Regions from separate parts of the Streptomyces flaveolus genome, predicted to be linked through region 3. Evidence: riboswitches for the same ligand, from Rfam matches in the RefSeq annotation. Region 3 holds a riboswitch; each other region holds the start of a gene.
The links. Region 3 has a riboswitch for cyclic di-AMP ahead of ACIRG6_RS12405 (C40 family peptidase). Riboswitches for the same ligand answer to the same signal wherever they lie in the genome.
Positions count from the first base shown of each region.

Region 1 (3,268 bases), on a different contig from region 3:
GCGAACAGGAAGTCGCCGGTGAGGACCGCGACCGAGTTGCCCCAGCGGGTGTTCGCGCTGGGCACTCCGCGGCGCACGGCGGCCTCGTCCATCACGTCGTCGTGGTACAGCGTGGCGAGGTGGGTCAGCTCGACGACCACGGCCGAGGGCACGATGCCGGGCGCGTAGGGGTCACCGAACCGGGAGGCGAGCATCACCAGCAGCGGCCGGAACCGCTTCCCCCCGGCCCGCACCAGGTGCTGGGCGGCCTCCGTGATGAACGGCACCTCACTCTTGGTTGCCTCAAGCAACCCTTCCTCGACGGCCGCCAATCCGGTCTGGACATCGGCTTCCAGAGCCTGGTCCCGCACGCTCAGCCCGAACGGCCCGACGACGGTCACGAGGGGTCTCCTGTCTGCTGGTGTCTACTGGCGATTACCTGGTTTGTCGATAGGTCGCTGCCACCACTCAAGTCAGCGTATCCGGTCACGTTTCGATCACCGCTAGCGCCCACCGTTACAGGCCGGTCGGTATCGGATCATGCACGGTATGTTTTTGATCAGGTGATATGAGCAGATATCGGTCGACATCGCCAGAGAGGCGCGCATCAGGACACGGCACGCCGGAAGCCGCCACCGAAGATCCCACCACTCCTCCCAACGGACCGCACCCCGAGAACGTCACCCGTTCGGCATCCGCGCCCCGCTCCGAACGGGTGCCCGCACGACACGACGGAACACCGGTCCGAGCCGTCGAGGGCCGGGCGCGGCACAGGACCCACACACCCGGCCGACAGCCCCGCCCCGGCTCCCCACCCAAACGGCCCGCCACCGGTGGACGGTTGGCCACCAGTTGGCCCTAATGCCCGATTTGCCGCCCTTGTTGAGGCCCGTGAGTTGGCTCACTCCACCGCGTCCGCCGACCCCCTCGCCGCACCTCCGCCGCGACCCCCGCCGGCCCTTTGCCCCGTAGGCGAGTTGAGCCTTGGCATTCGCAAAGGATCAAGTACCCCAAAACCCCCAGACCAAGGTCAACAGGCGCGTCGAGTGATTCCTGCACTTGTTCCGGACATGTGCTCTCGCATACGTTCCCGGCCTGTCAGGCGGACGCCGAATCCTGCCACCGCCCGACGCACAGTCATCCACCGAGACACTCGCAGGCAGGAGCGGGGGACCCAGGTAAGTCGCCGCGCCGGAAACCACCGGAGCGGCTCGGGGTGAAGCCGTGCCCGTCAGGGCGCGGCCGGGCACCTCCCCGCCCGAACCCGACAGCTCACCTCGCAGGCGTTGGAGAGGGACACACACATGCCTGCCATCGGTCAGAACCGTCACGCTCGAACCAGCCGCCTCGCCCGCAAGCTCGCCGTCGCCGGCACCGGCGCCGCCGTGCTCGCCCTGCCGCTCATCGGCGCCGCCACCGCGTCCGCCGCCACCCCGGCCGCCACGACCACCGCCGCCACCACGGCGACGACGGCGTACCCGGACAACCTCGACGGCTGGATCCGCGAGTCGCTGGACATCATGGCCCAGCACGGGATTCCCGGCTCGTACGACGGCATCCACCGCAACATCATGCGCGAGTCGTCCGGCAACCCGCTGGCCATCAACAACTGGGACATCAACGCGATCAACGGCACCCCGTCCAAGGGCCTGCTCCAGGTGATCGACCCGACCTTCCAGGCGTACCACGTCGCCGGCACCTCCTGGGACTCGTACGACCCGGTCGCCAACATCACCGCCGCCTGCAACTACGCGGCCGACCGCTACGGCTCGATCGACAACGTCTTCGGCGCGTACTGAGCCGACTCCGCAGCAGGACACAACCGGACCGACTGAGCTGTACCGGCGCACGCCGGGCGTGTCAGGAGGCTCCGAAGATCCGTTCGAGGACGACGGCCACGCCGTCGTCCTCGTTCGTCGTGGTGACCTCGTCCGCGACCGCCTTGAGTTCGGGGTGGGCGCCCGCCATGGCGACCCCGCGGGCCGCCCAGTGGAACATGGGGATGTCGTTGGGCATGTCCCCGAAGGCGATCGTCCGCCGCCGGCTCAGCCCCAGGTGTTCGGCGGCGAGCGCCAGACCGGTCGCCTTGGTGACACCGCACGGCTGGAGCTCCACCGTCCCCGGCCCCGACATCGTGACCGTCGCGAGCGAACCGACCACCGCGCGCGCCGTCGCCGCCAGCTCGTCGTCGGACAGGTCCGGGTGGCGCAGCAGCACCTTGCTGATCGGCGCGCTCCACAGCTCGTCGCGCCGCTCGACCCGCACCGCGGGCAGCGTCGGGTGGGGCATCAGATAACCCGGCTCGATGAGCGTCAGCCCGTCGACCCCGTCCTGGTCGACCGCGGCGTACACCTCCCCCACCTCCGCCTCGATCTTGCCGAGCGCGGTCTCCGCCAGTTCCCGGTCCAGGGTGACCGACCACAGCATCCGGTGGGCGCCGGCGTCGTACACCTGCGCGCCCTGCCCGCACACCGCGAGCCCCGTGCAGCCGAGGCCGTCGAGCAGGGAGCGGACCCTCGGTGCCGGGCGCCCCGTCACCACCAGGTGCCGCGCTCCGACCCGGGCCGCCCGTGCCAGCGCGGCCAGCGACCGGTCGGAGACGGTGTCGTCGCCGCGCAGCAGCGTTCCGTCGAGGTCGGTGGCGACGAGGGCATATGCGGTGCGGTCCATGATCAGAGAATACGGACACCGCACCTGTCCGACTCACCCACGACCGGATGCGCACGAGGACGTTCGCAGGTGTCCGAAACCTGACACAACATCGTCTAAAGGCAGTTAAAGGCCTGTGCACCAGTTGGCAACAACATGCTCTGCCTTCTACCCTCCGGGCTGCCCCGGGGGTACCTTCCTTTTGTCCAGGGGGGACTTGATCGGGGGGTCGGGTTGAACGGCGGACGTGTACGTGTGCTCAGGCCGGAGGAGCTGAGCGAGGGGGAACGGGAGCGCTGGCGCGCGCTGCGCGCCGCATCGAGGTCGCCACGCAATCCGTTCATGGAGCCGGAGTTCACCGACGTCGTGGGCCGGGTGCGGGCCGGGGCGCGGGTGGCGGTGCTGTACGAGGGCGGTGAGGCCGCCGGTTTCCTGCCGCACGAGCGCGGGCCGCTGGGCCAGGGCCGGGCGATCGGGCTCGGCGTCTCGGACTGCCAGGGCGCGGTGCTGCGGCCGGGTCTCGTCCCGGACACCCGCCAACTGCTGCGGGACTGCTCCCTGTCGAGCCTCGCCTTCGACAATCTGGAGGCCGAGCAGGGCCTGTTCGTACCGTACGCCGCCGAGGAGCACACCTCCTACG
Region 1 covers NZ_JBIWKU010000017.1:114,858-118,125, reverse strand. Annotated here, with positions in the region: gene ACIRG6_RS35810 (polyprenyl synthetase family protein) at 1-380, opposite strand, end outside; cyclic di-AMP (ydaO/yuaA leader) riboswitch at 1,112-1,280, shown strand; gene ACIRG6_RS35805 (transglycosylase SLT domain-containing protein) at 1,284-1,778, shown strand; gene ACIRG6_RS35800 (HAD family hydrolase) at 1,840-2,649, opposite strand; gene ACIRG6_RS35795 (GNAT family N-acetyltransferase) at 2,884-3,268, shown strand, end outside.
Region 1: another riboswitch for cyclic di-AMP. It lies ahead of ACIRG6_RS35805 (transglycosylase SLT domain-containing protein); the one in region 3 lies ahead of ACIRG6_RS12405 (C40 family peptidase).

Region 2 (3,268 bases), on a different contig from region 3:
GGCCACGTACCGGGCGAGGCCCTCGCGGTCGGAGAACTCCAGGGACGCCGCGAGCCGCTCGGCCGTGATGTTGGAGGCGGCGATGTGCCGGACCTTGCCCGCGCGCACCAGATCGTCGAGCGCGCCGATGATCTCCTCGACCGGCACCTCGGGCTTGTCGAAGTGGGTGTAGTAGAGGTCGATGTGGTCGGTGCCCAGGCGGCGCAGCGAGGCGTCGGCCGCCGCCTTGATGTTGGCGGCGGACAGGCCGGGGTACTCCGGGTGCTGGCTGACCTTCGTGGCGATGACGACGTCGGCGCGGTTGCCGCGCGCCGCGAGCCACTTGCCGATGAGGGTCTCGGACTCGCCGCCGCTGTTGCCCTCGACCCACGCGGAGTAGGAGTCGGCGGTGTCGACGAAGTTGCCGCCTGCGGCGGTGTAGGCGTCGAGGACGGCGAAGGAGGTGTCCTGGTCGGCGGTCCAGCCGAAGACGTTGCCGCCGAGGGCGAGCGGGAAGACCTCGAGGTCGGAGGAGCCGAGTTTGCGCAGAGAAGTCATGTTCTACAACAACACGCGCCTCGGAACTGGTCATTCCGCGGGGCGCCGAGAACGGACGCAAAGTTCGCGCAAACCGGCAGCCCTGACGTCGGGGGGTCGCCGTCAGGACCACCGGGATCCAGAGGTGGGCGTCCCTTCCGGACGCCCTGTTCTCAGGGGGTGAGGCCCTTGTCCTGCAGCCATGCCGCCGGGTCGACCCCGCCCTCGGCACCGCCGACGTGGACCTCGAAGTGGAGGTGCGGGCCGGTGACGTTGCCCGTGGCGCCCACGCGGCCGATGACGTCGCCGGTGCTGACCTCCTGGCCGACGCTGACGTTGATCGACGACTGGTGGCAGAACCACAGTTCGGTGCCGTCGTCCAGGGTCAGGATCGTGCGGTAGCCGTAGGAGCCGGCCCAGCCCGCCTCGGTGATCGTGCCGGTGTGCACGGCCTTGATGAGGGTGCCCGTGGGCGCGGCGAAGTCGAGGCCGGTGTGGTGGCCGGAGGACCACATGGAGCCGGCCTGACCGAAGGTGGAGGTGATCGTGTACGAGGAGGTCGGCAGCGTGAACTGCTTGGCCAGCTCGGCGAGCCGCTCGGCCTCGGCCTTCTTCGCGGCCTCCTCCTCCGCCTTCTTCTTGGCGGCGGCGGCCTTGGCCTCGGCCTCCTTCTCCGCCTTGGCGGCGGCCTCGGCGGCCTCCTTCTCGGCCTTGGCGGCGGCCTCTGCCGCGGCCTTGGTCTCGACCTGGACCTGCTGCTGCTCGGCCTGCTGCATGATGCGCGCCCGCAGGACCTCACCGGCGTCGGTGGTGCCCTCGGCGGTGTCGGTGGTGGTCGCGCCGATGCCGCTGAGCGGGGTGGCGGAACCCTCGGGCTCCGGTTCGTCGTCGGAGATGAGCGAGCCGACGTTCGGCAGGTCGGGCATCGAGATCGACACCGGCGGCTTGCCGGTCTGGGCGCTCGCCATGCCGCCCGCTCCGACGGCCGCTATGACGCCGACGCCGAGGACGGTGGAGCTGCGGGCGAGTCCGCCGCGCTGCTTGGCGACGCGGTGCCGGCCGCGTACGGGACGGATGGAGTCCGCGGTGGGGTTCCACTCCTCCCAGGGGCCCTCTTCGGCACGGTAGCCGTCGTAGCCGAAGGTTTCGGTGTCGTGCGTGCTCGGCACGAACGGGGCCTCGGGGGCAGGCCGGTTGGACGCCACGTGGGCGTACTCCTTTCCTTCCTTCCGCCTACCGGGTTAGCTGACGGGTTCGGAGCAGGAAGGTCTCCTACGCGCGTATACGCGCCGTGTCTCCACGGCGGCATACGCCCGATTCACCCCAAAGTGGTGGTTCCCCGGTTCCCTCGCGGGATTCGGCGCGTGCGCACGGAGCCGCCTTCTGTGACGGCTGGGACGACCGCGCTGCGTTATCGAACGTTAATAGACGCGAGGTGCTGATTCCAAGCCGTTCTGTCTGATCATTAAGGATTCCGGCCGGGACGTACATCTCACGAAGGGCCAAAACCGGGCGAGTTGACCGCCTCTCAGATCACGACTTCACATCACGCGTTTATGACGGTGTGTCAGTTGTTATGCGGAGGGCGGTCGTGTCGTCACCGCCGGTGATACTGATCAAGGTCGTCGCCCGCTCAGGGCCGACGGCGTACGGCGAGCAGCGCCATGTCGTCCGTGGTGCCGCCCCCGGCGTGCCGGCGCACCTCGTCGGCGAGGGTGTCGAGCAGGTGGGCCGGGTGCCGGAAGACGCGGCCGGTCAGTCGCGCGTGGGGGTCGTAGAACCGGCCGTGGGCGTCGCGGGCCTCGGACAATCCGTCGGTGTACAGCAGCAGCGTGGCACCGCCGGGGAAGTCGGCCTGCTCCGCCCGGTCGGGCCACACCCCCAGTTCGCCCATCCCGAGCGGCAGAGCGAACTCCCCGGCCTGCACCGGGTGCACGGTGCCGTCGGCGTGCAGCAGCAGCGGCGGCGGGTGGCCGCGGTTGACGACGCGGACGACCCCGTCGCCGTGCGGGAGTTCGGCGAGGACGGCGGTGGTGAACCCCTCGAACGCGTCCAGCCCGTCCCGCCGGGTGCCCTCGCGCGCCAGCGCCCGCTCCAGCCGCTGCGCGACCGCCTCCAGCGTCGCCTCCTGCTCGGCGGCCTCCCGGAAGGCACCGATGACCACGGCGACGGCGGCCACCGCGCCCATGCCCTTGCCGCGCACGTCGCCGACGATCAGCCGCACACCGCGCGCGCTGTCCTGCACCGCGTACAGGTCGCCGCCGATGAAGGCGTCGGCCTGCGCCGCCTCGTAGCAGGCGGCGATCTCGAAGCCGCCGATCCGCTCGGCGGGCTCGGGCAGCACGGCGCGCTGGGCGGCCTCGGCGATCTCGCGGGCGGAGGCGAGGCGCTCGTCGGTGCGGCGGACGAAGGCGTTCACGAAGACGGCGAGGGCGGCGACCGTCGCGATGGTGATCAGTTCGGTGAGCGAGTCCACGTAGTGGATGACGCCCTTGCTCAGCTGGAGCCCGATGACGGTGGCGATCACTGCGGCACCGGTGAGCACGGTGCCGCGACGTGAGTAGAGGGGTGCCGCGACCAGGGGCGCGGCCGTCCAGAGGGGCCCCGCGGTGAAGTACCGGGGGGTGAAGAGGTCGTAGAGGACGGCCACGGCGATCAGCAGGACGGGGAGCAGGCGCACGAAGGTCCGGCCGTACGGGGGTCGCCGCCGCGCCGGCCGGACGGGCGGTACGGGCATCGGGGCGGCGCCGAG
Region 2 covers NZ_JBIWKU010000005.1:568,966-572,233, reverse strand. Annotated here, with positions in the region: gene ACIRG6_RS19055 (aldo/keto reductase) at 1-537, opposite strand, end outside; gene ACIRG6_RS19050 (M23 family metallopeptidase) at 690-1,721, opposite strand; cyclic di-AMP (ydaO/yuaA leader) riboswitch at 1,732-1,889, opposite strand; gene ACIRG6_RS19045 (PP2C family protein-serine/threonine phosphatase) at 2,150-3,268, opposite strand, start outside.
Region 2: another riboswitch for cyclic di-AMP. It lies ahead of ACIRG6_RS19050 (M23 family metallopeptidase); the one in region 3 lies ahead of ACIRG6_RS12405 (C40 family peptidase).

Region 3 (3,268 bases):
CCTCCGTCGCCACGCAGCCCAGGAAGACCGCCCCGGGCATCCGCCGCTCCCAGTGCTGCACGACCACCAGCAGCAGCCCCGGCCACAGCAGAGCGGCCAGTGCCAGCAGCGCCGCCGCCAGGGCCGTCCAGCCGAGCAGCGAGAAACGGGTGCCGAGCACCGTCGTCGCGGCGACGGCCGTCAGCGCGCCCGGCGTCCCCGCCTGCGTCACCCACTTCCCCCGGTCGGACAGCAGCAGGGAGACGAAGTTCACCGCGAGCGCCAGCCACGCGGCGCAGGCGAGCACCAGCGCGATGCGGGACAGCAACTCGTGGTGCGTCAGGTGCAGGCCGACCGACAGGATGCCGGTCGCCATCACCGCGGCCCCGGCCGCCGGCGGACGCTGCGCCCACCAGGCGCGCAGAGGGTGACGAGTGCCGGATGACATGGGTCGATGCTAGAGAGCGCCGCGCGTCAGGCCGGGCGCACCACGCTGTGGATCGACGACTCGCCGTCGTAGTAGACCGACTCCTCGCGGACGTACGCGCCCGGCTTCGGGGCGTGGATCATCATGCCGTTGCCGATGTAGATGCCGACGTGGCTGATGTCGTCGTAGAAGAAGACCAGGTCACCGGGTTGCGCCTGGGAGACGGAGACCGTCGTGCCGGACTCGACCTGGTCGTAGGTGGTGCGCGGGAGCGTCACGCCCGCGGCCTTCCAGGCGGCCTGGGTGAGACCGGAGCAGTCGTAGGAGCCGGGACCCGTGGCGCCCCAGACGTACGGCTTGCCGATCTGGGCGCGGGCGAAGGCGAGCGCCTTCCCGGCCTTGGTACCGTACGAGGGGTCCGGCGCGGAGGAGCCGCTTCCCGTGCCGTCCGAGGCCGAACCGGAGGTGCCGGCGGAGCCGGAGGAACCTGTCGAGGTGTCGTTCTCCTGCTGGGCGGCCTGCTCCTGCCGCTCCCGCTCCCGCGCCTGCTGCCGGGCCAGCTCGGCGGCCTTGCGGGCGGCCTCCTCCTGCTTCTTCTTCTCGATCGCCGCGAGCCGGGCCTTCTCCTCGGCGGTCAGCGTCGACAGCAGCTCGCGCGCGGTGGTGAGCTTCTTCTGGACCGTGGCCTTGGCCTGCTTCAGGTCGTTCTGCGAGTCGGTGAGCGTCTCGAGGCTCTCGGTGGCCTCCCGGCGCTTCTTCATCGTCTCGGACTGCTGGGTGACGTAGTCGTCGACCGCGTCTTTCTGGCGCCCGGTGAGCCGGTTCATCAGCTGGCTCTGGTCGACGTAGTCCTGCGGCGAGTCCGCGAGCAGGAAGGTCGCGGTCGACGGGACCAGGCCGCCCGTGCGGTACTGCGCGGAGGCGTAGGAGCCCAGCTCGTCGCGGGCCTCGTTGAGCTTCTGGGTGCGCTTGGCGACGTCGTCGAGGAGGGTGTCGACGCGCTCGCGCTGCTTCGCGGTCCTCTCCTTCGCCGCGTTGTACTTCTCGGTCGCCGACCCGGCCTGGCGGTAGAGGTCGTCGACCTTCTTCTCGACCTCTTCGAGGGTGGGCCTGTCGTCCGACGGTACGGCGTCGGCCGTCTGGGACAGCAGGGCGACGGAGGTGAGGGCCGCCGTGGCGAGGGCGGGGGTCCGTATGCCTGCTACGCGCGTACCGGTGGGGCGCGACTTGCGGTGCGACGCCAAGGGAGGCGACTCCTTCCGTGCTCCGCCTACCGGGTTAGCTGTCGGGTTCGGGCGGTGGTTCGGAAGGATTGCCCTACGGCGCCGCCCTCGTCGAGGGCGGGTGGCCGATTCACCCCAGGAATTCGGTCGGGTCCCCGGCTCCGGGCGCCGTACGGCACGCCGGACTCGGCGGAGGCCGCGCGGCCCGGCGACGTTCGCCGGAGGGGACGTGCGACCTGTCCGGCACCGTAGCCAACTCGTGCGGTGCCTGGGAAGGTTGCCGGGTGATATGCCCGATACATTTTCGTGACCTTCGGCGCGAGGGTCACTCCGTGTGATAGCGCCTGATCCGAGAGTCCCGATCTCCGCGATGCGGGCCATTTTCCGGGGTGGCAGCCGGTTGTCGGTGGGGCGCCCTAGACTCGGAGAGCGATGAGCAGCCTCTTTGACGACAGCTTCCTGGCGAGCCTCCAGACCCCGCGCGGTCACGAGGAGGAACCTCCGCCGCCGCCCGAGGACGATCACGTGACGGAGCCGGTTCCGCACGATCTGTTCGGCGGGAAGTTCGACGCGCCGCCGGAGCGGGACCCGTACTACCGGGACGGCGCCCCGCGCCCCGTCGTGGACCCGGCCGCGCTCCTGGAGGGGCTCAACGACAACCAGCGCGCCGCCGTCGTGCACTCCGGCTCCCCGCTGCTCATCGTGGCCGGCGCCGGCTCCGGCAAGACCCGGGTGCTCACCCACCGCATCGCCCACCTGCTGGGCGAGCGGGGCGTCCACCCCGGGCAGATCCTCGCGATCACCTTCACCAACAAGGCCGCGGGCGAGATGAAGGAGCGCGTCGAGCAGCTCGTCGGCCCGCGCGCGAACGCGATGTGGGTGATGACCTTCCACAGCGCGTGCGTCCGCATCCTGCGCCGCGAGTCCAAGAGGCTCGGCTTCACGTCGTCGTTCTCGATCTACGACGCCGCCGACTCCAAGCGCCTGATGGCGCTGGTCTGCCGCGACCTGGACCTCGACCCCAAGCGCTTCCCGCCCAAGTCCTTCAGCGCCAAGATCAGCAACCTCAAGAACGAGCTGATCGACGAGGAGGACTTCGCCGCCCAGGCCGCCGACGGCTTCGAGAAGACCCTCGCCCAGGCCTACGCCCTCTACCAGTCGCGGCTGCGCGAGGCCAACGCCCTCGACTTCGACGACCTGATCATGACCACGGTCAACCTGCTCCGCGCCTTCCCGGACGTCGCCGAGCACTACCGCCGCCGCTTCCGGCACGTCCTGGTCGACGAGTACCAGGACACCAACCACGCCCAGTACGCCCTCGTGCGCGAGCTCGTCGGCACCTCGGAGCACCCCGTCGACGTGCCGCCCGAGGCCGAGGTCCCGCCCGCCGAGCTGTGCGTCGTGGGCGACGCCGACCAGTCGATCTACGCCTTCCGCGGCGCCACCATCCGCAACATCCTCCAGTTCGAGGAGGACTACCCGGACGCGACGACGATCCTGCTGGAGCAGAACTACCGCTCCACCCAGACGATCCTGAGCGCGGCCAACGCGGTCATCGAGCGCAACGAGTCCCGCCGCCCCAAGAACCTGTGGACCAACCAGGGCGCGGGTTCGCAGATCACCGGGTACGTCGCCGACA
Region 3 covers NZ_JBIWKU010000003.1:632,068-635,335, reverse strand. Annotated here, with positions in the region: gene ACIRG6_RS12410 (tellurite resistance/C4-dicarboxylate transporter family protein) at 1-427, opposite strand, end outside; gene ACIRG6_RS12405 (C40 family peptidase) at 454-1,650, opposite strand; cyclic di-AMP (ydaO/yuaA leader) riboswitch at 1,659-1,831, opposite strand; gene pcrA (DNA helicase PcrA) at 2,062-3,268, shown strand, end outside.